2 linked regions of the Saccharobesus litoralis genome follow. The protein of the gene in region 1 interacts with the protein of each later gene in a pairwise test. Links are inferred from orthologs where the notes say so. Each region holds a gene or a part of one and is shown on either strand. Other genes may lie near its edges. The genes, in order: sucA and C2869_RS19305.

Region 1 (16,060 bases):
AGTTGTTTTAGTGAGCATTATCGTGTATTCGGTATTCATTGCAATAACCAACTTGTTGGCTACTGTATTTGGCACTTAGTGTTAAATGAAGCAACGCTTATGAATATAGTTGTTCATAAAGCTAAGCAAGGGCAGGGATTGGCAAAACAGTTACTCAATTATTGTTTTGATTATTTATCTCGTAACGCAATAGACACACTGTGGCTTGAGGTAAGAGAATCAAACAACCAAGCTATTCATCTTTATAATAAAACAGGATTTAGCCAAGTCGACATACGAAAAAATTATTATAAAACGGATATAGGTAAAGAAGACGCCATCATCATGCAGAAGGTTATATAAATATTGACTAAGTCTTAGCTAGCTAATCTAGGCTTAAGAATTAGTTGGTGTTGAATAAAAAACCGCTTCGATGAGAATTCATCTAAGCGGTTTTTTTATGAGTGGTAAACCACGTATAATGAATAAAAGTGATAATTAATTAGCTGCAGCAGATTCAGCAGCTTTTAAAGCAGCCTCGGTTGCACTTTCTGCATCATCTGTTGCTTGTTGGGCATTCTCAGCAGCCGTTTGCGCTGCTTCAATCGCTTCAGCCGCTGCTTCTTCAGCATCTTCTACTGCTTGCTGCAATTGTTTCACTTCTTTTTTAGCTTGCTCTGTTTCAGCTTTTAAATCTTGGGTTTGTTCTACAACTTGAGATGCCGCGACGGGTGTTTCAGCTTGTGTCGCTGCTGGTGTCACAACAACCACTTGATTTTGTGGTGTCTCTTGTTGTTCATTACTTTGTTTTTTTGCTAAAGGCAGTAAAACTTCATTCATGCTTTTTAGTTTTATCAGTTCAACTTGTTGCTGTTTTACTTGGCTTTGTAAGCCAGCCTTTTCAGTAAGTAAAACTTTTAACTCATCGTTTATTTTAGTTAATTTAGCATTAACTCCATTTAATTCAGTTTTTAGAGCTGCGTTTTCTTGTTGCAACTTATCTTGAGCATTGGCGCTGGAATCAAGCTTCGCCGCTGCATTGGATTTGGCTAATTCAACTTCTGTTAACAGTTGATTGGCTTTGTCAGCAATAGCGTCAGCCTGATCTTTCATTGCAATATTGCGTAAATCACCTAACTGCATAGCCGATGCTATCGTATGTAAATTATTTTCTGCCGCAATTAAGTATAACTCGTAGCTAGTTTTTTTCGTGCTAGCGAGCTCTTTGTAAGCTTTATGCAGGTGTTTTAAGTGAGCAATTTCAAACTTAACTTTATCAACGGCTGTTTTAATCGCTTCTTTGGCGCGAGGATCCGCGCTGATCACAGCATCCGCAGTATTTCTTGCATTCACTAAGCCTTGGAAGGTTCTTGGTAATGCGTCATCGATTTTGGCTTTTTTGTAACTGGCAATTTGTTCGTTTAATTCGTTAAGTTCTATATATTTGACAGTTTTAACTTCTAAAGCGAGTAATTCAGCAGACATTTTTGCTTGTTCTTTAGTCGCTCTTTCTATTTCACCTTCGGCTATATCTTTTACCATTCCATCAATTTCATTATTTAATTTTTGAAATGTTTTTGGATAGATTTTAGTTACGTTCAGTTGTTTTAGATAATCGCGTCGAGAAAATACGTCGCCTAGGATTGTTTTAGCTGATTCTCTTATCTTCTTCGCTTTATTTAGTTCACTTTCTGCAGTCGCGACTAATTTGATGATTTCTTTTTTAGCTTCGAGTGCTTCCTCTTCTTCGCTAGTGAAAATATTCAGTAATGAGCCGCCGCCTTTAGCGATATCGTCATACTCTTCCATTGCATCTTTAAATTTCTTTTTAGCTAAAGCCAAGGGTTTTGGCGCGAAATAGCTTAAATCATTTAAACTATCGTCTGCTAATTTGACTTTAAAACCATCTAATACTTCGCGTGCTTCGTTTAAATATTTTTGTTTGGCACTTTGTTGAGTTGAATTTGAAGCAGCAGCCGATGAACTGGCAGAATTTTTAGATGTACTTGAACAAGATACAATAAGTACAGCGGCTGACAGGGCAACTGCGGTTTTGGCGATCCTCATACTGGCTTTCCTTTAAATTTTAATAGCGAAGAAACTGGATATGTATAAGGTGAGGATAGCGATATTTTGCTATTTTTTCAATCTACTATGAGTGATGAAATCCGCATAAATCACACGGAAAGTCGTTGATTTGCTGTTAACTTGTAGTTAAGTGCTAAAAAACAAAAAGCCACTTATTAAAGTGGCTTTATTGATTGGGGGTCAGTAAAACGCTTTACTTTTCGATTGGTTGAAAATCGCGCTTGTCTGAACCTGTATACATTTGACGAGGACGACCAATCTTAGCACCTGGTTGAGAAAGCATCTCGTCCCAGTGAGAGATCCAGCCAATAGTACGAGATAATGCAAAGATAACAGTAAACATGCTAGTTGGAATACCGATAGCTTTTAAGATAATACCTGAATAGAAGTCAACGTTAGGGTATAACTTCTTCTCTACGAAGTATGGGTCTTCTAAAGCAATCTTTTCTAACTTCATTGCTACGTCTAATAGTGGATCATCAATACCTAATGAATCCAATACTTCGTGACAGGTTTCACGCATAACTTTAGCGCGTGGGTCGAAGTTTTTGTATACACGGTGACCGAAGCCCATAAGACGGAAAGGATCACTCTTGTCTTTCGCTTTAGCAACATATTCGTCGATGCGATCAACTGAGCCAATCTCTTCTAACATAGTTAAACAAGCTTCGTTAGCACCACCGTGCGCTGGACCCCATAAAGATGCGATACCAGCTGCAATACATGCATAAGGGTTAGCACCAGAAGAACCAGATAAACGAACAGTTGAAGTAGAAGCGTTTTGCTCGTGATCAGCATGCAATGTGAAGATACGATCCATTGCCTTAGCAACAGCAGGGTTGATTTCGTAATCTTCAGCTGGAACAGAGAACATCATGTTTAAGAAGTTTTCTGAGTAGCTTAAGCTGTTTTTAGGACCAACAAACGGTTGACCAATGCTGTACTTGTAACACATTGCTGCGATAGTTGGCATTTTAGCCACTAAGCGCTTAATGCAACGCTTACGTTGGTCAGGATCTGAGATGTCTAAATCGTTGTGATAGAAAGAAGATAAAGCACCTGTAACCGCACAAAGCATAGCCATAGGGTGAGCATCACGGCTGAAACCGTTAAAGAATGATGCTATGCCTTCATGAACCATAGTGTGGTTTTTGATGATAGAAACGAATTCTTTGTACTCTTCGCTAGTTGGCGCTTCGCCATTCATTAGTAAGTAACATACTTCTAAGTAATCAGCTTCAGTCGCTAATTGGTCGATTGGATAACCACGGTGTAATAACACACCATTTGCACCATCGATGTAAGTAATAGCTGATTCGCATGAACCTGTTGCTAAAAAGCCTGGATCAAAAGTGAAGTAACCGTGCTTACCTAAAGTACGTATATCAATTACGTCTTGGCCTAGAGTTCCTGAGTAAATTGGGAGTTCGACTTCTTTCCCATCAACTGTAAGGATGGCTTTCTTGTCAGCCATAGCTGCTCTCCTTCCGAAAGAGTTATCATGATTATGATCGGTACACATCAAACATAGGGTAATTTGCTTGCATGTACCTAAGGTGTAATTATTAAACTGCAAAAAACGTCAATAATCAATTTATAAGCTGGCGAACAGTGTATTAAAGCGGCTAATGGTAAAAATAGTCGTCATTCAGCAAATGAATGCATTTTTTGGCGTTTAAATTGTATTTATTGGCATGAATGCATATACTTTTCATCCGTTGAAGTCAGCTCGAAACTTCAATAAAAATAAGCATTAACGATAGGCGATTTGCCTGACCAATTTTTTCGGCTCAGCGCGCTTATTGTTATACGACACAACTATAAAATTGCTCAGTTGAGACGAGTGGGAAGAACTGTGAAAAAGCAAAGACCTGTCAATCTAGAGCTAAATACGATTAGCTTTCCGGCAAGTGCCATCGCTTCTATTTTACACCGTGTATCCGGCGTTATCATGTTTGTAGCCATGGGGTTATTAATGTGGGCGTTCGCGACGTCATTATCTTCACAAGAAGGTTTTGATACGGTGAAATCAATTTTCGATACCTTTATCGTTAAATTTATTATTTGGGGAACAATCACAGCATTGCTTTATCATATGCTGGGTGGCTTTCGCCATTTAATTATGGATATGGGTTACTGGGAAGAACTTGAATCAGGTAACGCGAGTGCAAAAGCCACTATCGTTTTAACTGTTGTTCTTTCGATTGGTGCAGGAGTATTAGTATGGTAACTAACGCAGCAACTTTAGGACGCAGCGGAGTCCATGATTTCCTTATTATCCGCGCCTCTGCCTTAGTATTGGCAGCATATGCAATATTCTTGTTGGTTTATTTATTTTCTAACCCAGGATTAACTTACCAAGATTGGTCTGAGTTATATTCTGGTGTTGGTATGAAAGTCTTCACCATTATTTCCTTGTTTGGCTTGTTAGCTCATGCATGGATCGGTTTATGGCAGGTTTTAACCGACTATGTTAAATGCGCTCGCTTACGCATGTTCTTACAGTTTGTATTGAATATTGCTGCATTGAGTTACTTTGTAACTGGTCTTGTCGTATTGTGGGGTGTTTAAGTGAGTATTACTGTTAGAGAATTTGACGCCGTTGTTATCGGTGCCGGCGGTGCAGGTATGCGCGCTGCTTTATCTATTTCTGAATCAGGCCAATCTTGTGCTTTGATTTCTAAAGTTTTCCCAACTCGTTCACATACCGTATCTGCGCAAGGTGGTATTACTGTTGCTTTAGGCAACGCCCACGACGATAACTGGGAATTCCACATGTACGATACCGTAAAAGGTTCTGATTTTATCGGTGACCAAGACGCTATCGAATATATGTGTAAAACGGGTCCAGAAGCTATCATCGAATTAGAGAATATGGGTTTACCCTTCTCACGTTTCGAAAACGGTAAAGTTTACCAGCGTCCATTTGGTGGTCAGTCTAAAAACTTTGGTGGAGAGCAAGCGGCTCGTACAGCAGCAGCTGCTGACCGTACAGGTCACGCTTTATTGCATTGCTTATATCAGCAGAACGTTAAAAACCAAACTAAAGTATTCAGCGAATGGTATGCATTAGATTTAGTTAAAAACCAAACTGGCGCTGTTGTGGGTTGTACTGCTATCTGTATCGAAACAGGTGAAGTGGTTTACTTTAAAGCCCGTGCAACAGTACTGGCTACAGGTGGTGCAGGCCGTATTTTTGCTTCAACCACTAATGCGCATATTAACACTGGTGATGGTGTGGGTATGGCTGTGCGTGCAGGCGTGCCTATGCAAGATATCGAAATGTGGCAATTCCACCCAACCGGTATTGCTGGTGCTGGTGTACTAGTAACTGAAGGTTGTCGTGGTGAGGGTGGTTACCTTCTAAATAAAGATGGCGAACGTTTCATGGAACGTTATGCGCCAAACGCTAAAGACTTAGCGGGTCGTGACGTTGTTGCTCGTTCAATGATGACTGAAATCCGTGAAGGCCGTGGTTGTGATGGTCCTTGGGGTCCACATATCAAGCTTAAGCTTGACCATTTAGGTAAAGAAACATTAGAAAGTCGTTTACCTGGCGTTTGTGATTTATCTCGTACTTTCGCACATATTGATCCGGTTGAAGAGCCAATTCCAGTTATCCCAACTTGTCACTACCAAATGGGTGGTGTACCGACCAATGTTAATGGTCAAGCATTCACTGTGGATGCTAATGGTAACGACCAAGTTGTTGAAGGTTTATTCGCAGTAGGTGAGATTGCCTGTGTATCTGTACACGGTGCTAACCGCTTAGGTGGTAACTCATTATTGGATTTAGTTGTATTTGGTCGTGCTGCTGGTAAGTACTTAGGTGAGTACCTAGCCGATACACAAGAAGGTGTTGCAGCAAGCGCTTCAGATCTTGAACAAAGCTTATCTCGCTACAATCGTTGGGAATCAACAGATAAAGGCGAAGACCCGTTCCAAATCCGTAAAGACTTACAGCAATGTATGCAGCTTAACTTCTCGGTATTCCGTGAAGGTGATGCAATGGCTACTGGTCTTGAAGAGCTTAAAGTTATCCGTGAGCGTCTTAAATCAGCACGCTTAGATGACAAATCTAGCGACTTTAATACACAACGTATCGAGTGTTTAGAATTAGACAACTTGATGGAAACTGCATACGCAACAGCCGTTGCCGCAAACTTCCGTACAGAGAGCCGTGGTGCACATAGCCGCTTCGACTACCCTGAGCGTGATGATGCTAACTGGTTGTGTCACACTATTTATAACCCTGAGACGGAAAGCATGTCTAAGCGTGATGTTAATATGACGCCTAAGCATCGTGAAGCTTTCCCTCCAAAAGTTAGAACATACTAATTGGGGAGCGCTGGCAAATGAAACAAGTTTTTTCAATATATCGCTACAACCCTGATGTTGATGCTAAACCAAGAATGCAAGACTACACGTTAGACTTGCCAGATGGTCAAGACATCATGGTATTGGATGCTCTTCTGTTAATCAAAGAGCAAGACCCAACTTTATCGCTACGCCGTTCATGTCGTGAAGGTGTATGTGGTTCAGATGGCGTTAACATGAATGGTAAAAACGGCTTAGCTTGTATTACGCCTTTATCTGATTTAAAGGGTAAGAAGATTGTTATTCGTCCATTACCAGGTTTACCTGTTGTTCGTGACTTAGTTGTTGATATGACTCAGTTCTTTACACAGTATGAAAAAGTTAAACCTTTCTTGATCAACGATGACAAGCAACCACCTGCGCGTGAGCATTTGCAGTCAATTGAAGATCGTGAAAAGCTTGATGGTTTATACGAGTGTATTTTATGTGCTTGTTGTTCAACATCTTGTCCATCATTTTGGTGGAACCCAGACAAATTTATTGGCCCTGCCGGTTTGCTAGCTGCTTACCGTTGGTTGGCTGACAGTCGTGATACGGCAACTGAAGAACGCTTATCTAACTTAGATGATGCATTTAGCGTATTCCGTTGTCACGGTATCATGAACTGTGTAAATGTATGTCCTAAAGGCTTAAACCCGACCAAGGCAATTGGTCATATTAAGTCTATGCTGCTTAAGCAGGCTGTTTAGTATTAATTAAGTTCGTTAGAACTTAACTTTCTGAACTACTGAATAGCCGTTCTTAGTTAGCTGAGAATGGCTATTTTTTTACCTAAAACCTTAAATTGTACAACTTACTACGGTAAAGGAAACAATAATGCACTATGGCAACATGCAAGCCTGGCTAGAATCAACCCAGTTAGCCGGTGCCAATGCCACTTACGTAGAAGAATTATACGAAAGTTATTTGACTGATCCGCAAAGCGTAGATGCCGACTGGCGTGCTTTGTTCGATCAACTGCCCAAGGTTGAAGGCGTTGACGTAGAAACTAAGCACTCTGAAGTGCGAGAAGATTTTCGTCAAGCTGCCAAAAATACCCACCGTAAACAAGTTGTTGTTCAAGCGGAAAGCTCAGATGAAAAACAAGTAAAAGTTTTACAGCTGATTAACGCATTCCGTTTTCGTGGCCACCAACATGCTAACTTGGATCCACTTGGTTTATGGAAGCAAGAGCGCGTACGTGATTTAGAGCTATCTCATCATGGCCTAACACAAGAAGACATGGATAAAGTCTATAACGTTGGCTCACTTAAAGTTGGCGCAGAAAAGCTACCACTACGTGATATTCACAGCGCGTTAGTTAAAACGTATTGTGGCTCGATTGGTGCAGAATACATGCACATTACTTCAACTGATGAGAAGCGTTGGTTACAGCAGCGTTTAGAATCGGTAAAAGCAACGGCGAATTTAACAGCTGATGCTAAGAAGAAGCTTTACAAAGAGCTAGTCGCGGCAGACGGTTTAGAGAAATATTTAGGTTCTAAATTCCCTGGAGCTAAACGTTTCTCGTTAGAAGGTGGCGATGCATTGATTCCTATGCTTAAGGAATTAATTTCGCGTGCAGGTGCGCAAGGTGCAAAAGAAGTCGTCATTGGTATGGCGCACCGTGGTCGTTTAAACGTATTGGTTAATGTATTAGGTAAAAACCCTTCGGTATTATTTGATGAGTTTGCCGGTAAATTTGATAAAGGCAATGGCTCAGGTGATGTTAAATATCACATGGGTTACTCGTCTGATTTCGCCACGCCAGGTGGTGACGTTCACTTAGCATTAGCGTTTAACCCATCTCACCTAGAGATTGTAAACCCTGTGGTTATGGGCTCGGTACGCGCACGTATGGATCGTCGTGGTTGTACTGACGGAACTCAAGCCTTGCCAATTACCATTCATGGTGATTCTGCTATTGCAGGTCAAGGTGTAGTGCAAGAAACGTTTAACCTTTCGCAAACACGTGCTTTCCAAGTTGGTGGTACGGTACGAATTGTGGTTAACAACCAAGTTGGTTTCACAACGTCTAATCCTGAAGATACGCGCTCTACTCAATATTGTACTGATATTGCTAAGATGGTTCAGGCGCCAATTTTCCACGTTAATTCAGATGATCCTGAAGCGGTTATTTTAGCAACGCAAATTGCCCTTGATTTCCGCAACACCTTTAAGCGTGATGTTGTGATTGACTTAGTTTGTTATCGTCGTCACGGTCATAACGAAGCTGATGAGCCAAATGCAACGCAGCCATTAATGTATCAAAAAATCAAAAAGCACCCTGTGCCGCGTGAAATCTATGCGCAGCAATTGGCAAACGAAGGCTTATTTGACGAAAAAGATGCAAAGAAAGCTATCGATGAATATCGAGCTGCGCTAGACCACGGTGCTTGTGTTGTCGAAGAATGGCGTCCTATGATGGAGCATTCAGTAGATTGGTCTCCATATGTTGGCAATGATTGGGATTCTCCGTATGACGCTTCTTTAACACTTGAGCAAATTACCGATCTAGCGAAAAGAGTGTCTAGTTACCCAGAGGACGTAACACCGCAATCTCGAGTTAAGAAAATTTATCAAGACCGTCAAACTATGGCCGCAGGTGATAAGTTAATTGATTGGGGTTTTGCCGAGACGTTAGCTTATGCTTCATTAGTTGAAAACGGTACGAATATACGTATTACCGGTCAGGATGCAGGCCGAGGAACATTCTTCCATCGTCATGCGGTTATTCACGATCAAAAAGACGCTTCAGGTTATCAACCTCTACAAAATGTTGATAAAAAGCAAGGTCGCTTTGAAGTTTATGATTCAGTATTGTCAGAAGAAGCGGTATTGGCGTTTGAATATGGTTATGCAACAGCGGAACCAACATCACTTGTTATTTGGGAAGCGCAATTTGGTGACTTCGCCAACGGTGCTCAAGTCGTAATTGACCAGTTCTTGTGTTCAGGTGAGCAAAAATGGGGGCGCTTATGTGGCTTAACATTATTGTTACCACATGGTTATGAAGGCCAAGGCCCAGAGCATTCATCTGCCCGCTTAGAACGTTTCTTACAACTTTGTGCTGATCACAATATGCAAGTGTGTGTGCCTACGACTCCGGCTCAGGTTTTCAATATGATCCGTCGTCAACACATTCGTCCTGTACGTCGTCCATTAGTGGTTATGTCGCCTAAGTCGTTATTACGTCATCCAGCAGCAACGTCAACTATGGAAGAACTAGCTTCTGGTATTTTCCATGATGTGATTGATGAAATCGATGTTTTGGAAACAGAAAAAGTGGATCGTGTTGTTTTCTGTAGCGGTAAAGTTTATTACGACTTGCTAGATGCCCGTCGTAAGAACGAGTTAAATAACGTTGCGATTGTGCGTATCGAGCAGCTTTATCCGTTCCCTCATAAAGAGATGGATGAAATTATCGAAAAGTATAACCATGTTAAAGAGTTTGTTTGGTGTCAAGAAGAGCCACAAAACCAAGGTGCATGGTACTGTTCGCAACATCACTTCTGGAATTCAATTCCAGCCGGTGCCAACTTAACTTATGCCGGTCGCGAAGCGTCAGCATCACCAGCAGTAGGTTATTTATCAGTTCACAATGTTCAACAAAAAGCATTAGTAAAAGATGCATTAGGTCTTAAGGAAGATTAATCATGGCTGTTGAAATTAAAGTTCCTGTATTGCCTGAGTCAGTTGCAGACGCAACCATCGCGACTTGGCATGTTAAAGTTGGTGACAAGGTTAGCCGTGATCAAAACTTGGTTGACATTGAAACTGACAAGGTCGTTTTAGAAGTCGTAGCGCCAGAAGATGGTGTTATTGGCGAAATTAAATTCGCTGAAGGCGAAACAGTTTTAGCCGAGCAAGTCATTGGTTTGCTTGGTGAAGGTCAAGCGGAAGCAGCTGCACCAGCAGCAGCTCCACAACAAAATACTCAACAAGAAACTCAACAAGTAGAAGGTGAGACGGTGGAAATTAAAGTTCCTGTATTACCCGAGTCAGTAGCAGATGCAACCATCGCTACATGGCACGTTCAAGCTGGTGAATCAGTATCACGCGATCAAAACTTAGTCGATATTGAAACCGATAAAGTTGTACTAGAAGTTGTTGCACCAGAAGACGGTGTATTAGCGGAAATTTTAGAAGATGAAGGTGCAACGGTTACAGCTGAGCAAGTCATCGGTCAATTAAAAGCAGGTGCAGCTCCGGCAGCGGCAGCTCCAAAAGCTGAAGCAGCGCCTTCTGCGTCTGAAGATAAAGGTGATGCATTAAGCCCATCGGTTCGTCGCGCATTAGCTGAAAATGGTATCAGTGCAGAAGAAGCTTCAAGCATCAAAGGTTCAGGTGTTGATGGTCGATTAACTAAAGAAGATGTTGAAGCTTACGTTAAGACTAAAGCATCTGCTCCTGCTGCAAAAGCACCAGCAGCACCTGCTGAAGTCGCTGCGGTATTAGGCGATCGCACGCAAAAACGTGTTCCAATGACTCGTTTACGTAAAACGATTGCTAATCGCTTGTTAGAAGCTAAAAACTCTACGGCTATGTTGACGACTTTCAACGAAGTAAACATGAAACCTATCATGGATATTCGTAAAAAGTACAAAGACTTATTCGAAGAAAAGCATGGTGTACGTTTAGGCTTTATGTCTTTCTTTACCAAAGCGGTAACTGAAGCGCTTAAGCGTTACCCTGCGATTAATGCTTCAATCGACGGTGATGACATTGTTTATCACAACTATTTCGATGTCAGCATGGCTGTTTCTACACCTCGTGGTCTTGTAACACCTGTATTGCGTGACGCTGACCAATTAGGTTTAGGTGAAATTGAAAAAGGCATTCGTGAATTAGCCCTTAAAGGCCGTGATGGTAAATTAACCATGGACGATATGACCGGCGGTAACTTCACTATTACTAATGGTGGTGTGTTCGGCTCATTGATTTCTACGCCAATCATTAACTTGCCTCAAACAGCTATCTTAGGTATGCATAAGATCCAAGAGCGCCCAATGGCAGTTAATGGTAAGGTTGAAATCTTACCTATGATGTACCTAGCTTTATCTTACGACCATAGACTGGTTGACGGTAAAGAATCAGTTGGCTTCTTAGTAACAATTAAAGAGTTATTGGAAGATCCAACAAGACTTATCTTAGATATTTAAGTCCTATTCAGGGCGGTGATAGTTACTATCACCGCCCTTTTGCATTCTAGGCTTGTAGAATGTAACAAAATCGCTATCTTATCGGGTTAGACTATCTAGGCAATTTGGCGCACTTTGCCACAGATAGTAAGACCAAATAATCAAACACTTCTAAATAAACGGAAAATGTCATGAATTTGCATGAGTATCAAGGCAAGCAGTTGTTCGCACAGTACGGACTACCTGTTTCTAAAGGTATTGCTGCTGAAACGCCTGCAGAAGCAGTCGCTGCAGCTGATCAATTAGGTTACGACAAATTTGTTGTTAAAGCTCAAGTACACGCTGGTGGCCGCGGTAAAGCGGGTGGCGTTAAACTAGTTGAAACTAAAGACGAAATTAAAGCTTTTGCAGAAAAGTGGTTAGGTAATAACTTAGTTACTTATCAAACAGACGCAAATGGTCAGCCTGTAAGCCGTATCTTAGTAGAAGACGTTGCTGACATCGATCGTGAATTATATTTAGGTGCGGTTGTTGACCGTTCTACTCGTCGTATCGTTTTCATGGCCTCTACAGAAGGTGGTGTTGAAATCGAGAAGGTTGCTGAAGAAACGCCAGAGAAAATCTTAAAAGCAACTATCGATCCATTAGCCGGTGCACAACCTTACCAAGGTCGTGAATTAGCGTTCAAACTTGGCTTAGAAGGTAAGCAAGTTTCTCAGTTCGTTAAAATTTTCTTAGGCTTAGCTAAATTATTCAAAGAAAAAGACGTTGAGTTAATCGAAATTAACCCATTAATCACTACAGGCGCTGGTGATTTACACTGTCTTGACGCTAAAGTTGCTATCGACAGTAATGCTGTTGGTCGTCACCCAGACATTAAAGAAATGCACGATCCTTCACAAGAAGACGCGCGTGAAGCTGACGCAGCTAAGTGGGAATTAAACTACGTTGCTTTAGACGGTAACGTTGGTTGTATGGTTAACGGTGCTGGCCTTGCAATGGGTACTATGGACATCGTTAACTTAAACGGCGGTAGCCCAGCTAACTTCCTAGATGTAGGTGGTGGAGCTACTAAAGAACGTGTTGCTGAAGCATTTAAGATCATCCTATCTGACGCAAACGTTAAGGCTGTATTAGTTAACATTTTCGGTGGTATCGTTCGTTGTGACATGATCGCTGAAGGTATTATTGCAGCAGTTAAAGAAGTTGGCGTTGAAGTACCAGTTGTTGTTCGTTTAGAAGGTACTAACGCAGAAGCCGGTCGTGAAGTTTTAGCTAACTCAGACGTGGATATCATTGCAGCTCCAAGCTTACAAGAAGCTGCTGAATTAGTTGTTAAAGCTGCAGCGGAGGCCTAATAATGTCTGTTTTAATCAATAAAGATACTAAAGTAATCTGTCAAGGTTTCACTGGTTCACAAGGTACTTTCCATTCAGAGCAAGCTATCGCTTATGGTACGCAAATGGTTGGTGGTGTGACGCCTGGTAAAGGTGGTCAAGTTCACTTAGGCCTACCAGTATTCAACACTGTTGCTGAAGCGGTTGCTGAAACAGGTGCTGACGCGTCTGTAATCTATGTTCCAGCTGCTTTCGTTAAAGATTCAATCTTAGAAGCGGCTAATGCTGGTATTAAATTAATCGTATGTATCACTGAAGGTGTTCCTACGCTTGACATGCTTGACTGTAAAGTTAAATGTGACGAGTTAGGTGTACGTTTAATTGGTCCTAACTGCCCAGGTGTTATCACTCCTGGTGAATGTAAAATCGGTATCATGCCTGGTCACATTCACTTACCGGGTAAAGTTGGTATCGTTTCACGTTCTGGTACTTTGACTTACGAAGCTGTTAAGCAAACGACTGACGCTGGTTTTGGTCAATCGACTTGTGTTGGTATTGGTGGTGACCCAATTCCTGGTACTAACTTCATCGACGTATTGGAAATGTTCCAAAACGATCCAGCGACTGAAGCTATCGTTATGATCGGTGAAATCGGTGGTACTGCAGAAGAAGAAGCAGCTGCTTACATTAAAGAAAATGTAACTAAGCCAGTTGTTTCATACATCGCTGGTGTTACTGCTCCTCCAGGTAAGCGTATGGGTCATGCTGGCGCTATCATCTCTGGCGGTAAAGGTACTGCTGATGACAAATTCGCGGCATTAGAAGCAGCAGGCGTTAAGACTGTTCGTTCACTAGCTGAGATTGGTAAAGCGTTAGCTGAGAAAACTGGTTGGTAATTTGTAGGGCAGAATTTATTTCTGCCAATTGCATACTTTCGAGTATGGCTATGCAGGTGTAAAACCTGCACTACAAGTGATACGTTTTCATAATGATTTTAAAAGGCGGCAAGCATAAGCTTAGCCGCCTTTTTTATTAGCTTGTCATGGATCTTTCGCGCCAAACTGCTAACATAGCGCGCAAAAATTGATGGAGATCAAATTATGGGTCATCACGACGACGTTAAAACTGAAAAAGTATGGCAATTTTTTGCTGCGTTAGCCACGTTAGCATTACCTCTATTGCCAGCAGTTTTAACTTGGATCAATCATCTTAGTGCATAAAACGCTATAATACGGTTGAATTTACTTTGAACTAAATCAACCGTATTTAGTCTAAAAGCTTACCTAATAATTATATTGCAGTAACATGCGTAGGGAATAAAGACATGTTGGTATTATTGATAGACGACAATCGAAAAGTAAGACAAGAAATTCGCGATTACTTATCTTCGCAATCACACCAAGTGGTTGAAGCTGATAATGGGCTTTCCGGTTTATCTAAGCTGAAACAGCACAAATTTGATATGGTTATTTCTGATCATATTATGCCTATTATGGATGGCATCAAATTTTGTGAAAATGCCCTGCAAAAACACTTGGTTAGCGCTAAGCAACTGCTTGTATTGTCTACCAAAATCGAACCCTTTTTAGAAAAAAAATTATCCAAGTTAAACGTCAGTTTATTAAGTAAACCGGTTCGTAAAGAATTATTGCAGGATAAAATCGATTTACTCGATTCCTCGTTAAAGTCAGATTCAGTCGCTTAAATTACCTTTGTACCTTGCATTTATTTGGCAATTTGTTTTAATGCTGGCATTCAAATTATAAGCCGCTTTTGCATAATGAACGATGCAGTATTAGCCAATATTAAGGCTAGCATTACTACTATCCCTGATTATCCCAAAGCTGGGATCATGTTTCGCGACATAACCAGCTTGATCCAAAATAACCAAGCGTTTAATCAAACCATAGATTGTCTTGTTGCTCAGTTTCAAGATCAAGGATATACCAAAGTTTTGGGTGCTGAGGCACGCGGCTTTATTTTTGGGGCGGCATTAGCCCATCGTTTAAATATTGGCTTTATTCCAGCGCGTAAACCGAATAAGCTGCCTAGAGAAACGGTTAGTCAAGAATATCAACTTGAATACGGTACAGATGCATTGCATATTCATAAAGATGCGGTATCTAGTAATGACAATGTTCTGGTAGTCGACGATTTGATAGCAACGGGTGGCACAATCATTGCGGCTATTAATCTAGTTCGTCAGCTAGGCGCAACTGTGACAGATGCCGCTTTTGTTGTCGCGCTACCTGATTTAGGTGGTGAAGATAAATTGACAGCGTTGAACGTCAAACCCTTTAGCCTTATCTCCTTTGAAGGCGAGTAAAATTAATGAGTTATCAAGCCCTTGCTCGAAAATGGCGGCCACAAATATTTGGTCAGTTAGTTGGCCAAACCCATGTCGTCACTGCGTTATCTAATGCGCTAAATAACGACAGATTACATCATGCTTATTTATTTACTGGCACACGAGGTGTGGGTAAAACCACTATAGCGCGTATTTTTGCTAAAAGTCTGAATTGTATAAACGGAGTGACAGCAGAGCCGTGTGGACAATGTCAGAATTGTGTGGCAATAGAGCAGGGCCGTTTTGTTGATTTAGTTGAGGTTGATGCTGCGTCTCGTACTAAAGTTGAAGATACACGAGAAATTTTAGATAACGTACAATATAGCCCGAGCCAAGGTCGTTACAAAGTTTATTTAATCGATGAAGTGCACATGCTGTCTCGTCACTCGTTTAATGCTTTGCTGAAAACCTTGGAAGAGCCACCTCCGCACGTTAAGTTTTTACTCGCCACGACCGATCCACAAAAGCTACCTATAACTATATTATCGCGTTGTTTGCAGTTTAGCTTAAAGGCGCTGACGGCTGAACAAATTCAGCAACAATTAGCCCATGTACTATCGGCGGAAAACTTACCTTTTGAACCTGCAGGCATTACACAATTAGCCAATGCCGCTAATGGTAGTATGCGTGATGCATTAAGTTTGACAGATCAAGCCGTAGCTCAGGGTAATGGTCAAGTTGCTGAGTCAGTTGTTAGAACTATGCTTGGTATGCTTGATGAGCACCACATAGCCGCTTTACTTATGGCGGTCACATCTGGTGATTTTAGCCAAGTTATGGCGGCAATCGAACAATTATCGTTAGCAGCGGTA
Region 2 (15,571 bases), 4.5 Mb from region 1 along the record:
GGATGAGCTAGAAAAATGCCCTTCCGTATAGGTTTGCACTAATCTATCGTTCACCAACTGAAAACGCTCAGTATTCGCACCACTGCCCTCAAGACTAAATAGCAAATAAGCTCGGCCATGTCCTGAAAATTGCATTTTGGCCTCTAATGGCACACCTTGCTCTGTCATCCAAACTTGATAACTTGCATCGAAACTTTTCACGTAAGAGCGAAATTTTTTGTCGTGTATAATTGCCTCAACCGGTAAAGCGAGATCCAACAAACGAGCCGGTTTTCCCTGATATTCAGTCACAGTTTCTTCTATTAAAGTCGCATGTTTCAATGTTTGCAATAACCCTGTTGCGGCACTTAGCATTTGAAAATAGTCCACTTCGCTATTGCTTTTAATAGCAGTCATGGTTGGGCGCTTTTGTGCTGGATTGTCTACATCGTCGGTATTAACTGCCATTTCCTGGCGCAGACTGGCCGTGATAGTTGGCGCATAATGTAAACTAAAGCCATGCTCATTACTTTGCACCGTGAGTTGAGTCGAGCCTTCAGTGGTAAACTCGTCTCGCTCACGTTGATAGCTAGCTTCAATATAGGCGGTGACTGGGGTTAAACCTTGTAGCAAAGCCAATTGCTTACGCAAATCATCTAAGCCATTGGCGTGGATCAGGCCAGGAAACAGTAAAGTAAGCAATACAGCTGACAAAGTACGATAAACCATGTTAGTTACTCCAATTAACTTATGTGTTTTGCTGAATACGACACTGTATTCATTACTTAGTTCAACTCACAGTACTGAGCATTTGAACTTAACGGTAAAGTTTAGCAACACTACAAGTTACCAAAGAATAATAAAAATAAGTTAGGTTGAAAGTTATGATTTCGAGGTTAAATGAGCAGCTACACTCAGCGCACTAACAGCGAAAGGTCAGAATAGCTATCAGTGCAATATAACACTTAAAACCCTCGTCTTTTCCAAAACATGGCTTCGTTATTAGGTTGCTCTAGGGCTACATTAAAGGTTTTTTCCGCGATAATCTGTCCATTGTGCTCAATAACCATACGCCAATCCCCTTGCTTGTTTTCTAATGGTAACCAGAGGGTATCGCCCAAGTAAAAATCCCAATTATTGTTGCGCACATGCACACTGCCAGTAAACGGCGGCATAATATCGCCATCTTCATCTGGGATATTAGGGTGAAATATAGTGAAGTCGAGCTTTTTGCCTTTGGCTTTTTGGGCATTTAAAATAAATCCAAACTCTATGTCTTCTTCAGCAGGTACTTGAGTAGTAAAATTACGAATTTTAGGTAAGGCTTTGCTACGTTCATCCCACTTGGTATAGATGCCATGGCTAACAATAGTAAAAACAGATTTTAGTTTGGACAAAGTTAAACTCTCAAAATTATCAGAGGAATGATTCTATTTAACTATTTCCGACTTCCTTCACCCTGAGCGCGAAGCAGTCGAAGGGTTGATACTAGTTTAATTACACTAAGTCTTTCATCGAGATGCAGAGACTAGTATAAAAATTTATAGAAAGTCATTATGAATAAATACTGCGCTACAAAACAAAAAACCGGCACTAACTCAGTCAGTACCGGTTTTTTAAAGCAGGTAAAAAAGAATTAACCTTCTTTTTCAGCCTTTTCGATTGAGATTAACTCAACATCAAAAATTAACGCAGCATATGGAGGGATGTTACCCGTACCGTTTGGACCATAAGCTAAATCGAAAGGAATGAAGAAACGGTATTTAGAACCAACAGACATTAACTGTAAACCTTCAGTCCAACCTTTAATAACACGGTTAAGTGGGAAGCTAGCTGGTTGACCACGGTCAACTGAGCTATCAAACTTAGTGCCGTCAATTAACGTACCTGTGTAATGAACAGTTACTGTGTCTTCTGCCGCTGGCTTGTCGCCATCTGCAGCTTGTACAACTTGATACTGTAAACCAGATTCAGTAACGCTTACGCCCTCTTTAGTTTTGTTTTCTTCTAAGAAAGCCGCACTTTCGTCTTTATGCTTAGCTTGATCAGCTTCTTGCTTCTTTTGATGCGCAGCTTGTTGAGCTTGTTGTAAAGCAGTAAGCAATTCACGAATTTCAGCTTCTTCTAATTGCGCTTTACCTTCAAGACCTTGTGCAAAACCTTTAGCGATTAAAGATTGGTCTAACGCAATACCCATTTCGTTAGATTGCTCTACGTGTTGCTTGATGTTAGTCGCAATATTAACACCCAAGCCATAAGATTGTTTTTCGATATCAGTTTGCAAATTAATCGCCTCTTGCTTTTTAGTTTCGGTTTGTGCTGCTGCAGTGTCTTCTTTTTTTGCACCACAAGCGGCCAATGTTAGTGCGGCTGCAATTGCACAGGCACTCGCTAACTTATTCATGTAATTATTCTCCAAATACTTGAGTGTTTACGCACAATTACTTAATTATCGCCAATCGTACGAAGCGCAGTATAATAACCCTATCTTGTTCAGTTAACCAAGTCGTAACCTTGCCTTGAACCGCTTTTTTACTTTTATTAGCGCAATCGTACTGAGTTTGAGCGCATGCTCACCGCCAGCCGACCAAGCAAAACAGCAATGGACCTTGTCACAGACTAACTTAATTGAAAGCCAATTGAGCCAAGATGGTCAGCTATTGCTTACCTCAGAAATAGGGACTGGCGCTACGCTATGGGATACCAACCAGCGCCAGCCTTTATATATATGGACACATTCTAAAAAAGAAAGGCATCATATCTATATTGCTGAAATTTCTGCAAACAATGCGATTAGTGTTACCGCCTCGCGCCAGCAAATTGCAGTATGGGACAACAAAACTGGCCATAATTTAGCTCTGTGGCAAGTGTCTAACAGTCTTATTCGTGACATTGCCGTTAGTCACAATGGTAATGTGATTGCTTATGCGCTGGAAAATGGCCAAGTAGTCGTGATCAATCGCTTAACTAACCGGCAATTAACATTTACTGGCCATCAAGCATCAGTTAATAGTATAGCGATGTCGGCCGATGGTCAGTTTATATTCAGTGGCGGTAGCGATTACCTTGCTTATTTTTGGCGTACACAAGATGGTCATATTCTTAGCCGTTTTGTGCACCCACATCGCGTAGTTAAAGTCGCATTAAATCACAATGCCTCCATCGCGTTTAGTGCCGACAGCAAAGGCACAGCCACTCTTTGGCAGCCGGCCAGTGGCAAAAAAAATGTGCAATTACAATCTAGCCAGCATCAACCTCTATACACAGATGCGGTATTTTCTAACACTGATCCACACTTATTAACGGCCACTACCAGTCGAAATTTGGATATTTGGCAGGTAAATAGCGGAAAAAACCTAAAATCCTTACTCGTTACCCCAAAAGCTAAGGCCAAACCGCCCTCAGCAGTGATATACTCCGCGCGATTTATGGCTAAACCTCGGCACGTACAAAGTGCTAGTTCAGCTGCAATAATTGAAGATTGGATGTACTAAATGAGCGAACTCGAACGCCGCGTCGAAGAATTAGAGACTAAAGTCAGCTTTCAAGAAGATACGATTGAACAGCTAAATGCAGCATTAGCTAGCCAACAAGAAGAAATGTTAATTCTAAAAAAACAACTTACCCTGTTGGCACAACGACTTACGACTTTACAACCGGACGCAGTCATACCACAATCACAAGAAGCGCCCCCACCCCATTACTAACCAATTGAGATGAGTTGTGAGTGAACCTAAAAAAATTCTAGCGCCAGATGGCAGTGAGCTAAGCTCTACTGTTACTGCTAAGCCGAAACGAGGCCAAGAGCGCGAACAAGAAAACCAAGAATACGTATCGGTAATTGTAAAACGCAATGACGAATGCTTTCGCCACCCTGACGATATTCTGGAAAATGCCATTAGTGAAGGCATGGAGCAGTTGTCACGCCCATTACTTTCATTGGGTTTATCTGCTGTAGCCGCCGGTATGATTTTATGTTTTACCGCGATGGCCGTTGCGTTAATGGCGAAAATGCACCATGAGTACCAGTTTGAATTCCCGCTTAATCTAGGATTAGCCTTAGTTTATCCACTGGGTTTTGTTCTTTGTATATTAAGCCGGACAACTCTCTTTACTGAGCACACGGCAACCTCTTTGTATCCTGTGCTTGATAAAAAGGCGCCTTTCTCCCGATTACTTAAATTGTGGACTGTGGTCACTATCGGCAATTTAATCGGCGGTATTTTTGCCTCTTTGTTACTGGCGCGCGCTGATAGCATTATTCATGCAGCTAAAGGCTATGAGATCATAGCTAATCACGTACTTAGCTACTCCACTGCCGATATTTTTGTTAGCTCTGTACTTGCAGGCTGGCTAATGGCATTAGGCGCTTGGATTGTACTTTCAACCCATTCTACTTTTAGCCAAATCACCAGTATTTTCATTGTAACCTTTTTAATTGGTTTAGCTGGGCTACATCACATTATTGCCGGTTCGGTAGAAATGTTTACCCATTATTTTGTCAACCAAAACATGCCATTTACCAGCGTGCTTAATTTTATTTGGCCAACCTTTTTAGGTAATTTATTAGGCGGTAGTGTTTTCGTTGCGGTATTAAACTATGGTCATATCCGTCAATCACAGATAGGTAGCAGTGATTAGTTTTTGTAAGTCGAGGCTCGCTTAAAGTACCTACTTTGGGCACCTCAACTTACACTTTAATTGAAACGCCCCTTATTCCGGCTTAAATATCCCAATCACATCATTTGCTTGTTTGCTAGCTTGTTTAACCTTGTTGTCGGTATTGCTCTTGGTATAACCACAGTCAACGCATTCCACTTTCTCTACATTGTTTTCTAAAAACAACATCAGTGAATCTTGAGCTGAACACTGTGGACAAACGGCACCGGCGATAAAGCGTTTTTTCTGTTTCATGGTTATCTATACTTTTCAATTAGGTCTAAGTCTATTTCTGGCTTGGGATATGGCCAGCGAGCGCGTATCATAGCGCGAATTGAACATTTTATTAATCTGCAATCACATACAAGCGAATAATGCTCACCATAAACCAAATTACCCTAATGCGTGGCAGTAATGTACTGCTCGATAAAGCTGACTTAACTTTATACCCGCAACAAAAAACCGGCCTTATCGGTAAGAATGGTTGTGGTAAATCCAGCTTGTTAGCACTTATTAAGCAGGAAATACAATTAGACAGCGGCGATTATGCTATTCCTAAGCAATGGCGCATTAGTCATGTAAAACAAGAAACTCCAGCGCTAGCCATATCTGCCTTAGATTATGTGATTGATGGTGACGAACAATATCGTGATTTACAACAACAATTAGCGCAAGCTGAAGCCCAAGACGACGGCAAAAAGATTGCTGAAGTCCATCAGCAAATGGATGCAATTGACGCCTACAGTATTCACGCACGGGCTGGCCAATTACTGAATGGTTTAGGGTTTGCACAAGATCAGCATCAATCACAAGTTACCGATTTTTCGGGTGGTTGGCGCATGCGCTTAAACTTAGCGCAAGCCCTGATCAGCCGCTCTGATTTACTATTACTGGATGAACCAACCAACCATTTGGATCTTGATGCGGTTATTTGGCTAAGTAAGTTTTTACGATCTTATGAAGGCACACTCATCCTTATCTCGCACGACAGAGAATTTTTGGACGAAGTCACCGAGCAAATCGTACATATCGAACATGGCAAACTCAATTTATACAAGGGCAACTATTCCGCTTTCGAACGCCAACGCGCGGAAAAACTCAAGCTGCAACAAGCCATGTATGAAAAGCAGCAACGCGAGCGTGCCCATATGCAGGCTTTTGTTGATCGCTTTAAGGCCAAAGCATCCAAGGCTAAACAGGCTCAATCTCGTTTAAAAGCCTTATCGAGAATGGAAGATTTAGCGCCAGCCCATGTCGATTCAGAATTTAGCTTTGCGTTTCGTGAACCTGAAAAAAACCCCAACCCATTAATTTCGTTAAATCAAGTCGCGGTTGGTTATGATGACACCCCCATTCTTAATACCATCAAGCTTAATCTTGTACCGGGTAGCCGCATTGGTTTACTCGGCCGTAATGGACAAGGTAAATCGACTTTAGTTAAATTATTAGCCCAACAGCTAACGCCAATGCAGGGCGAGATGACTGTAGGTCACGGTTTGAATATTGGTTATTTTGCCCAGCACCAACTCGAACAATTGCGCGCGGATGATTCACCATTAAGTGCAATCACACGTATTGCCAATGGTGCACTAGAACAAGAGCTGCGTGACTTTTTAGGTGGCTTTGGCTTTAAAGGTGATCAAGCACTTGACCCTGTAGCCAACTTCTCTGGGGGTGAAAAAGCCCGCTTAGTCTTGGCTTTGCTGGTTTGGCAAAAGCCTAACCTGTTATTACTGGATGAACCGACTAACCATCTCGACTTAGACATGCGCTTAGCCTTAACCTTAGCCTTACAAAATTTTGCTGGCGCCATGATCATTGTTTCGCATGACAGACACATTTTGACCTCGACCTGTGATGACTTCTATCTCGTGAATAATGGCGAGGTTCAGCCATTTTCGGGCGATTTGCACGATTATGAAAAATGGTTAAGTGACGATAGCCGCGAGCAAAAACAGCAAGCCGCACAAACCCAAACCAGCAATGACACTGCAATATCTCGCAAAGAACAAAAGCGAATTGAAGCTGAATTTCGCCAACAAACACGTCCACTTAAGCAAACGATAGAAAAATCAGAAAAAGCGATGGACAAGTTACAAAGTCAATTAACCGATATTGAAAACCAGCTCAGCGATACTAGTTTGTATGAAGCCTCGCGCAAAGCCGATTTGACTATGTTGCTCGACCAGCAAGCGCAAATAAAACAAGAGTTAGAACAAATAGAAGAAACGTGGATGTTAGCGGAGGAAGAGTTAGACGAATTGCAACAAGCATTCGATGCCGAGTATCAATTCAACTAACGCAAAATTATGGTTTCTGACAGGGTAAATATAACAGTCCAAGCTTATTGGCAACAAAGTATCGCGCTTTATCAGCAAGAAGGTGTGCAACAAGCCTGCCTATATATGCAAGACGCACTGAATGCCAATGTTAATTTACTCTTGTTATTAACCTTGTTAGATCAGCAAAAAGTTAACGCCAACACTCGGTTAATTCAAGCGCTACATCACAAGGTTAATCACTTTGGTAGTGAGCATACACAGCCGCTACGCCAATTACGTCGTCAATTAACAATTAGCCGTAATTTAAGCTCTACCACTCGCGCACAATTAAAAAAGCAATTGTTGCAAAGTGAGTTACTGTTGGAACAACAAGAGCAAGCTTTACTTATCGAAAGTCTCAACACGCTAGCCCCTGATCTCACCATGCTGGCGCCTAATCAGAGCCAGAGCGCTTTGGTAGAAAATTACTTGACGCTATTAGCTGAACAACAAACGAACCCAGCGCTAGTGCAAACAACTGATGGCCTATACCTCCAATACCTAGACTGCCTTAAACAACTCGCAACAATTGGGAGTAAGCACAATGAAGACAAGAATTGACGCCATTCTATTTGATATGGATGGCACCTTATTTGATAGCGAGATTATTGCAGAACAAGGTTGGATATTAGCCGCCCAAGAATTTGGCCAAACCTTTACTCATCAAGACTATTTAAAGTTTGTCGGGATCGTGACAGACGTTTGCCATCAACAGGCTCATCGCAAATGGGGAGAATCATTTCCGATGGCACGCTTTATCAAACGTAAATCAGAGATATACAGAGAATTAAAAACACAAGGGGTTTTAGTCAAAGCAGGGGCGCAAGCCTTTTTAAATAAAAGCCGTCAATTAACCCCAAAGTTAGGCTTAGTGACATCGAGTACGCGCAGTGCGGTAAAGGAAAACTTTCAATACCTAGCTGGCTTAGAGCAATTTCAAACCATAGTCACAGCGGAAAATACTCAACGCAAAAAGCCCGAGCCTGACTGTTATTTACTGGCCTGTCAGCAACTTGAAGTTAAACCCGAACACACTTTAGTTATAGAAGATTCTAATCCGGGTTGTTTAGCAGCGATCCGCGCTGGCTGTAAAACGCTTTGTGTGCCGGATATGGTACCCATAACCTCGGAAATCGAAAAACAACTTTTTGCACGATATGATTCACTCAATCAAGCCTTGTCATTATTGGACAGTTTGGATTTTTCACAAAACGCTTAAAAAACCAGCAATTGATAGGCGACAATTGTTTTAAATTAGCTATAATTGATATGAGGCTAACCGAAAAATTCCATACTATTTTTCGGACTATTGAGGGGTAGTACAATGCCAGACAATGTAGGTTATCCGGGCGAGACAGGCTCGGCGGCTTTTGCTGCACAAGCAGCAGCCGAAGCAGAACGTGTTCGCGAGCTTGAAACACAAAGGCAAGAGCAAGTAGCAGAAATTGAAGCTGAAACGCAATCTGTTGAACAAGTGCAAGATCCAGCCGTGGCTGAAACCCAAGCACCAACAGATACACTTTCAGCTGAGTCCTTAGCTGAGGGACAAGCGCAGCAAGCTTTGCAAGAATCGCTGCAACAAATTGAACAAGAACCAGAAGCGGCAAGACAAACTCAGGCAAATTTGAGTGCTGAAGAAGTGGTTGGCGTTTAATTCAATGGTTATCGCTTAACATTAGTGAATGACTGATGCCACCGCCTAATGCGATCCATAAATATAATGTGATCCAGATGCATGCTGAATCACCGATTAGCCGCTTGGTACGTATGTATCAAGTGGGCATTAACGCGTGCCAGCAAAAAGACGCATACAAAGTCACTAAGGTTTTATTTTTATTACATAAAAAATTAGACCACCAAGCAAGTCCTAAACTAGCGGCTAACCTAACTCGCCTTTATAAACATCTACAAGCTTGCTGCGAGCAAGGTGACTTCGACCAAGTCGCCAGCACGTTTAATCAGCTGCAAAGCCAATGGCGTACTTTACACTAATACACAATCACCTTTCTCTAAATGTAGCGCTGCCTGCCAGCAAATAGCGTAACCAAGAGTAATAGCCAAGCAATAGCGCCACTATGAGTTGTTTGCTGCTGTTGTTCACGCAGCACATTACGTACAGGCTGCTGGCCATCCAAAGTTGCTAACTCACTATTAACCACGACAACCGCTTCAACAACAATATAGTTGGTTGTTGTAATCGTCTGCCCATCCTGCGCATCTTGGGCGCTGTAGTTACGCAACGGGGTATTGGTTAAATACTTATCATCAAGGTTAAAAATAGCTTCCTGCGCCATCTTATCTAAAATAGCCAAGCCTTGGGCATCAACCTGACCAAAAACACTTAAACCACCATTTTGTCTATCTAACACAACACTATTATCTGCTATGTTAAAAAACCATTGATGACTCGCACTGTTGGCTTCATCGGCTCGTTTAGCCATAGCAATAGTGCCACGCACATTTGAAAATTTAGGCTCATTAACAATGTCAGCATGAGGTGAGACGGCAGTTAATTGATTTTCACTTGTTAGGTAAAAGCCGCCCCCTTGTATAATAAAATTAGGAATGGCGCGGTGAATAATAGTATTGTCGTATTGACCTTGCTGCACATAGCTTAAAAAATTACTCACTGTGGTTGGTACCGACTCATCATATAAATTAACTTCAAAATCACCCATATTGGTTTTAAACATCACCACGGTTGCCTGTGCCGAACCGCATAAAATGGGCCACAAACCTAATAATATCCAACCACTTATTGTTAATCTCGGCCACCGCATAGCTTTAACTCTATCTAATTTCTCTTTAAAAATAGTACCACCTTCAGATTGGCCAAATCGTAAAAAAATGTAACCGCTAGCAGCCTAACTGCTGGGCTATAAAGCTGTACCAAGAAAATGCATCAATAAAAAATTGCGCCAGATCAATATAGCGGTTAGCTATGAATCAGCACGCCATCAGACTTGATTAAGATCAAGGATCTTCTCCCCTATTCAACTATTGTGTAATCAAGACAACTGAGGAGAATCAATCATGAATGTTTGGGCTGAAATTTTAAAAGATCCTGTCGTTTGGGGTTCTATTCTAGGTATCGCTATTGTCATTGGTTTATGTAGCTATTACGTTTGGTACTTTATGTCTCATCTACATGATGCCGAGCGTGAACTTGAGAGCAAGTAACTGCCATCTAAACAACTATCTAAGCAACCATTTAAACTGGAGTAAAATGTAGCTAAGGAAACACGTTGACTTTTGTTTAGGCAAACGAAAATGTGATCCCCCCCCACATCCTTAGCTACATTTTTTTACTTCATCCGCAACACCATTCATCAGCTAAATGATAGTCAAAGCGATCGGGTTTTAGGGGCAGGTTTCTAGTTCCAGACGAAACCTAAGTACTTACATCCATGTAAGCAAAGCCGTCAAGCTTCGAGACCCCATGAGCATATGCTCTATTATGTGATTGGGGCGAGTAAGCGCCGACAATGAACCATAAGACCCGAGCGAGAAGACTATGTAGTTTTTTTCACTTCACCGCTTGCAAAGTCCTAACTACATAGGAATACTGTAAGCAAGATAACAATCCGCATTTTCTTAGAAGAATAAGCAATTCATGATCATAGAAAGTCAGTTTAAGCCCGTTTGGTGGCTTAGAAACCGTCATGTACAAACCATTTGGCAGAAAGTAGACCGTTACAAGTTAAATTGCCCCGTGGAAGAACAGCGGCTTGAACTCCCCGACGGTGACTTTATTGACCTAGCTTGGACGAGCAAACCAACTGAGGACGACTCTCGCCCTATAGTAATGGTGTTACACGGCTTAGAAGGTTCTATCGATAGCACATATGCTAAAGGCATGATGAATGCCATTCGAGATAAAGGCTGGATCGGCGTGCTCATGCACTTTAGAGGCTGCAGCAAAGAAATTAACCGTAATCACAGGTTATATCATTCAGGTGAAACCCAAGATATTTCCTTTGTTAGCCAATGGTTAATGGAACAATATCCGCAACAAAGCTTAGCCTGTATTGGTTTCAGCCTAGGTGCGAATGCCTTAGTAAAATTTTTAGGTGAAACACCTAACAATGCGTTTACTGCCAGTGTGGCAATTTGCCCACCGTTAGATTTAGCCGCCAGTGCCAAACGTATTCGCCAAGGCTTCTCATGGGTTTATCAAAAATATTTGTTAGACATGATGAAAGCCACTTTTAGCCGTAAAATATTGCGCAGCGATTTATCCCATTTAGTACAAATAGAGCGCGAGCAACTCGACAAGATCCGTACACTGGAAGCTTTTGATGATGCCGTCACCGCACCGTTGCACGGTTTCAAAAACGCTCAAGACTATTACAACAAGTGTAGTGGTAAACAGTTTTTACGCTATATCCAACGTCCTACATTAATACTGCACGCGAAGGACGATCCGTTTTTATCGGCAACTTGTATTCCTTCAAGTAAAGAGTTATCACATCGTGTGACTTACGAGCTTAGTGAATTTGGTGGGCATGTCGGTTATGTTAACGGTGAATCGCCGTTAAAAGTTGAATACTGGTTAGAGCAGCGCAGCCTGCAATATATTGCTAATCACCTGACCGGTGTATAGCCTTCTCGCTTTAACTATAGTCAATTACCTTCTGTTAACGTTGCAATTCATAATACCCAAAGTGAGCTTTTTTACTTCACTTTGGGGTTTAGCATAATAGCAAGCCCTTTTACAGATTACTCATCCTCGCCGTTATTACCTTTATAAGTAACAGGATCAAACCATAATTCTTTTTTATCTAAAGGGGTAAGTGGTGATAGCTCAGGGTTTTTCAAATCAAATACTATGCGATTTTGCACATTGGCTCTTTCAAGGGCATTTTTCACTTCAGGATCGGCAAAAAACATACGTTCGTAAGTACCATCCTTAATCATACTATACAATACCTTTTCTAACTGCGGCGCTAACTCTGGATAGTTAAAACTAACAAAATAATAAAATGGTGCAACGTAACGCAGCATGACACGAGGCTCAACTGTCAGCTCTAATTCATCATGACGCACCACTTCAGCCCATGGTTCATGAATACCGCGCGGAAAATAATCGTATCGCCCGCCCTCTAACATGGGAAATAAATTGGGGTATTTTTCTTCCTTCACCACTTTAATACCGTTGGCTTGCAAAATAAAAGTATCAGACCAATTTGAACCTTGCCCGGCTTTAAACTGTTTTAAATCATCCAATGTTTTCACGTTAGCAAATAAATTGACTCTGTCTTTGCGTACTATCCCGACTCGCATCGCCAGCATGCCTCGATAGATGGGAATTCGAATGGGGATCATGGATTCTTCATATTCTTTCGAGGTTAGCGTCCACATTATATGGTAAACCCCAGTTTGCGCATTCGTTAACCGACGTGACATATTGACGAACTTTTTATCATCCGGATAGCGATAAGAATGCCCCGCTCGTTTAATTGCTTGCTCGATTATTAAGTTGGGAAAACGCTTTTCGTCACTGCCTGATAACCTGAGTTCATCCGCTACAACAATTGAGCTTAGCAGTGCACTCATTACCATCAGTAAGCGGAACATTAAATGCATTGTAATTTACCTTATTAATCTACCATTCATGACTAACCCACTTAACTAAACACAATTAAAAAGGGATTACTTATTAACCCTTACCTTGTCATTTGCCACCATTAAGAATTAAACGATGCTGCTACTCTCTATTAATTGTAGTCCAACTTGGCAGGAGATGAGCGTTTTATGGGCGTGAGAAGTTGTAGAAAATGCAATCTTTATTTGAGCTTAGCACCTTAACTCAAAAGTTTTGAACGGTTGAATTTATAACTAATTGCTAATAAAAAGCCCAGCAAGGTTAAACCTAGCTGGGCTTTAGAAAGCATAACAAATTGGGCTAAACTAAAATCTAGCCTGTAAATCAATTAGATATATTGATTGATGATGTTTTCAAACAATTCTTGCTTACCAGAGATTTGCTCCGGCTCACCGACAGCAGCACCAATTTCAGCTAACTGCTCCATTGTAAGTTTGCCATCAACAAAATCTTTACCTTGACCTGACTCGAAAGTCTCGTAACGCTTGTTACGTAATTCAGTGTATTTAGACTTGCTGATGATCTCGTCAGCAATGATTAATGAACGGGCAAATGTGTCCATGCCACCGATGTGACCTAGGAAGATATCTTCCATATCAGTTGATTCACGACGCGTTTTCGCATCAAAGTTAACACCGCCACCTTGTAAACCGCCCGCTTCAAGGAATACCAACATAGCTTCAACTGTTTCGTTAACGTTGTTAGGGAATTGGTCTGTATCCCAGCTGTTTTGGTAATCACCACGGTTAGCATCAATTGAACCTAAAATACCGTTATCAGCAGCAACTTGTAATTCATGCTGGAAAGTATGGCTAGCTAATGTTGCATGGTTAACTTCAATGTTGACTTTGAAATCGTCGAAGCTTAAATCGTACTTTTGTAAGAAACCAGCAACAGTTGCCGTATCAAAATCGTACTGATGCTTAGTTGGTTCCATTGGCTTAGGCTCAATGAAGAAAGTACCGTTCCAACCTTGGCTGCGCATATAATCTTTAGCCATATGTAACCAACGTGCGAAGTTTTCTTGCTCGCGTTCCATCTTAGTATTCAATAACGTGATGTAACCTTCACGGCCACCCCAGAATACATAGTTTTCACCGTTTAGCTTCATAGTAGCGTCCATCGCTATTTTAAGCTGAGCACCGGCACGCGCTAACGTTGGGAAGTGAGGGTTAGTACCTGCACCATTCATATAACGTGGATTAGAGAAAAGGTTTGATGTACCCCAAAGCAATTTAACGCCTGACGCTTTTTGCTTTTCTAACGCGATATCTGTGATGAATTGAATTTTTTCTTCAAACTCACCAACTGTTGAATTCTCTTCGTCGATCAAATCCGTATCGTGGAAGCAGTAGTAAGGTAAGCCCATCTTTGTGAAAAATTCAAAAGCGGCATCCATTTTATCTGCTGCGCGTTGCTTAGCTGAATCAGCATCATTCCATGCAAAACGTTGTGGACCAGGGCCAAATGGGTCGTGACCTTGACCACAGAAAGTGTGCCAATAACAGCCAGCAAAACGTAACCATTCTTTCATGGTTTTACCCGCGACTTCGCGGTTTTCGTCATACCATTTAAATGCGAACGGATTGTCTGATTCACGACCTTCGTATTTTATTTCTGATACCGAAGGAAAATATTCTTTATCACCGATAACTACAGCCATCTTTTTCTACCTCTACTTAGTGCGTAAACGTTAAAACTGAATTAACTAAACTTAAATTTCTGAACTCTTAAATATCTAAAATCTTAAATTTCCAAATACTGCTTCCATTGCTCATAAGCTTGAGCATAAGCGTCGACTTTATCTGCTTGCGGTTGATAATCCGCCACCACAGCTAAGCCTTTAAACATCTCTTCACGGTTGGTGTAATAACCCAAACCAAAACCAGCGCCACGGGCTGCACCCTCTGCGCCATCAGTATCATATAACTCGACACTAACGTTACAGCTGTTCACAAAAGCTTCGACAAATATTGGGCTTAAAAACATGTTGCCCTTACCTGCACGAACCAATTCACTGCTGACACCCATGTCTTTTAATACGTCGAAACCGTATTTAAGCGCGAACACTATGCCTTCTTGTGCACTGCGCACAATGTGACCCAATTGGTGGCGGTTAAAATCGATACCGCGCATATGACCACCAATATTCTTGTTTTGCAGAACACGCTCAGCACCATTACCAAATGGGTGCATCACAAGGCCATCAGAGCCAACAGGAACTTGATCCGCCAAGTCGTTCAATGCTGGATAAGAAACCTCATTACCTTGGGTATTTAATAATCCACGCACCCAGCTATACAAACGACCGGTACCGTTAACGCACAATAAAACGCCATTACGAGTAGCATCGTCAGTGTGAGAAACATGTTGGAAGGTATTAACGCGTGATTGTGGATCTGCGGCATTTTTATCAGTCACCGCGTAAACCACCCCTGATGTCCCCGCAGTGGCTGCGACTTCACCCGGCTCCATTACGTTTAGCGACATCGCATTATTAGGTTGATCACCGCCACGGTAAGTCACTTTAATACCGGCACGTAAGCCTAGTTCAGCAGCCGCGGCAACCGATACTTGACCTTGGTCGCCAAAACTTGGCACTAACCTTGGGATAAGATTAGATTCAAACCCATAATGATTTAACAAAGTGTGGTTAAGTTCATTAGCACTAAAATCCCATAACACGCCTTCACTTAAACCTGAACTCGTGGTGGTCGCTTCACCGGTTAACTTCATTGCTATGTAGTCACCTGGCAACATTATTTTGTCAATTTTGGCAAATAACTCTGGCTGGTTGTCCTTGACCCACTTAAGTTTGGATGCGGTAAAATTCCCTGGTGAATTGAGCATTTTACTCAAGCATTGTTCAGCGCCTAGCTCGTTAAAGGCTTTATCACCAATTTCAACGGCACGAGAATCACACCAAATAATCGCTGGACGGATCACTTGTTGCTCAGCATCGACACACACCAAACCATGCATTTGATAAGAAATACCTATGGCTTCA

What was found.
Region 2: the proteins of sucA (region 1) and C2869_RS19305 interact in binary tests that used the Escherichia coli proteins (3 or more experiments, as listed by UniProt). The link is inferred for Saccharobesus litoralis from one-to-one orthologs.

What each region holds. Positions count from the first base shown.
Region 1 is NZ_CP026604.1:598,170-614,229, reverse strand. The notes cover bases 6,892-10,277. They hold sucA (2-oxoglutarate dehydrogenase E1 component), read left to right. Parts: upstream 6,892-7,260; coding sequence 7,261-10,077; downstream 10,078-10,277. Other genes in these bases: odhB (2-oxoglutarate dehydrogenase complex dihydrolipoyllysine-residue succinyltransferase), read left to right, coding at 10,080-10,277; C2869_RS02245 (succinate dehydrogenase iron-sulfur subunit), read left to right, coding at 6,892-7,133. Outside these bases: rimI (ribosomal protein S18-alanine N-acetyltransferase), read left to right, coding at 1-342; C2869_RS02270 (hypothetical protein), read right to left, coding at 478-2,046; gltA (citrate synthase), read right to left, coding at 2,261-3,541; sdhC (succinate dehydrogenase cytochrome b556 subunit), read left to right, coding at 3,923-4,297; sdhD (succinate dehydrogenase, hydrophobic membrane anchor protein), read left to right, coding at 4,291-4,638; sdhA (succinate dehydrogenase flavoprotein subunit), read left to right, coding at 4,639-6,405; more of C2869_RS02245, read left to right, coding at 6,423-6,891; more of odhB, read left to right, coding at 10,278-11,585; sucC (ADP-forming succinate--CoA ligase subunit beta), read left to right, coding at 11,756-12,922; sucD (succinate--CoA ligase subunit alpha), read left to right, coding at 12,925-13,797; C2869_RS02220 (response regulator), read left to right, coding at 14,226-14,606; apt (adenine phosphoribosyltransferase), read left to right, coding at 14,682-15,227; dnaX (DNA polymerase III subunit gamma/tau), read left to right, coding at 15,233-16,060. UniProt on the Escherichia coli protein: E1 component of the 2-oxoglutarate dehydrogenase (OGDH) complex which catalyzes the decarboxylation of 2-oxoglutarate, the first step in the conversion of 2-oxoglutarate to succinyl-CoA and CO(2).
Region 2 is NZ_CP026604.1:5,106,750-5,122,320, forward strand. What follows is about bases 4,579-7,475. They hold C2869_RS19305 (ABC transporter ATP-binding protein), read left to right. Parts: upstream 4,579-5,012; coding sequence 5,013-6,938; downstream 6,939-7,475. Other genes in these bases: C2869_RS19295 (formate/nitrite transporter family protein), read left to right, coding at 4,579-4,620; C2869_RS19300 (YheV family putative zinc ribbon protein), read right to left, coding at 4,693-4,893; C2869_RS19310 (TIGR02444 family protein), read left to right, coding at 6,948-7,475. In the rest of the region: C2869_RS19270 (hypothetical protein), read right to left, coding at 1-708; C2869_RS19275 (DUF3859 domain-containing protein), read right to left, coding at 945-1,376; C2869_RS19280 (FKBP-type peptidyl-prolyl cis-trans isomerase), read right to left, coding at 1,616-2,383; C2869_RS19285 (WD40 repeat domain-containing protein), read left to right, coding at 2,541-3,473; C2869_RS19290 (SlyX family protein), read left to right, coding at 3,474-3,686; more of C2869_RS19295, read left to right, coding at 3,703-4,578; more of C2869_RS19310, read left to right, coding at 7,476-7,520; C2869_RS19315 (HAD family hydrolase), read left to right, coding at 7,504-8,178; C2869_RS19320 (hypothetical protein), read left to right, coding at 8,284-8,613; C2869_RS19325 (hypothetical protein), read left to right, coding at 8,649-8,951; C2869_RS19330 (peptidylprolyl isomerase), read right to left, coding at 8,969-9,739; C2869_RS19335 (DUF3149 domain-containing protein), read left to right, coding at 9,993-10,139; C2869_RS19340 (hydrolase), read left to right, coding at 10,573-11,562; C2869_RS19345 (substrate-binding periplasmic protein), read right to left, coding at 11,679-12,545; xylA (xylose isomerase), read right to left, coding at 12,893-14,227; C2869_RS19355 (xylulokinase), read right to left, coding at 14,311-15,571. UniProt on the Escherichia coli protein: Genetic data indicate it may be involved in ribosome assembly or function.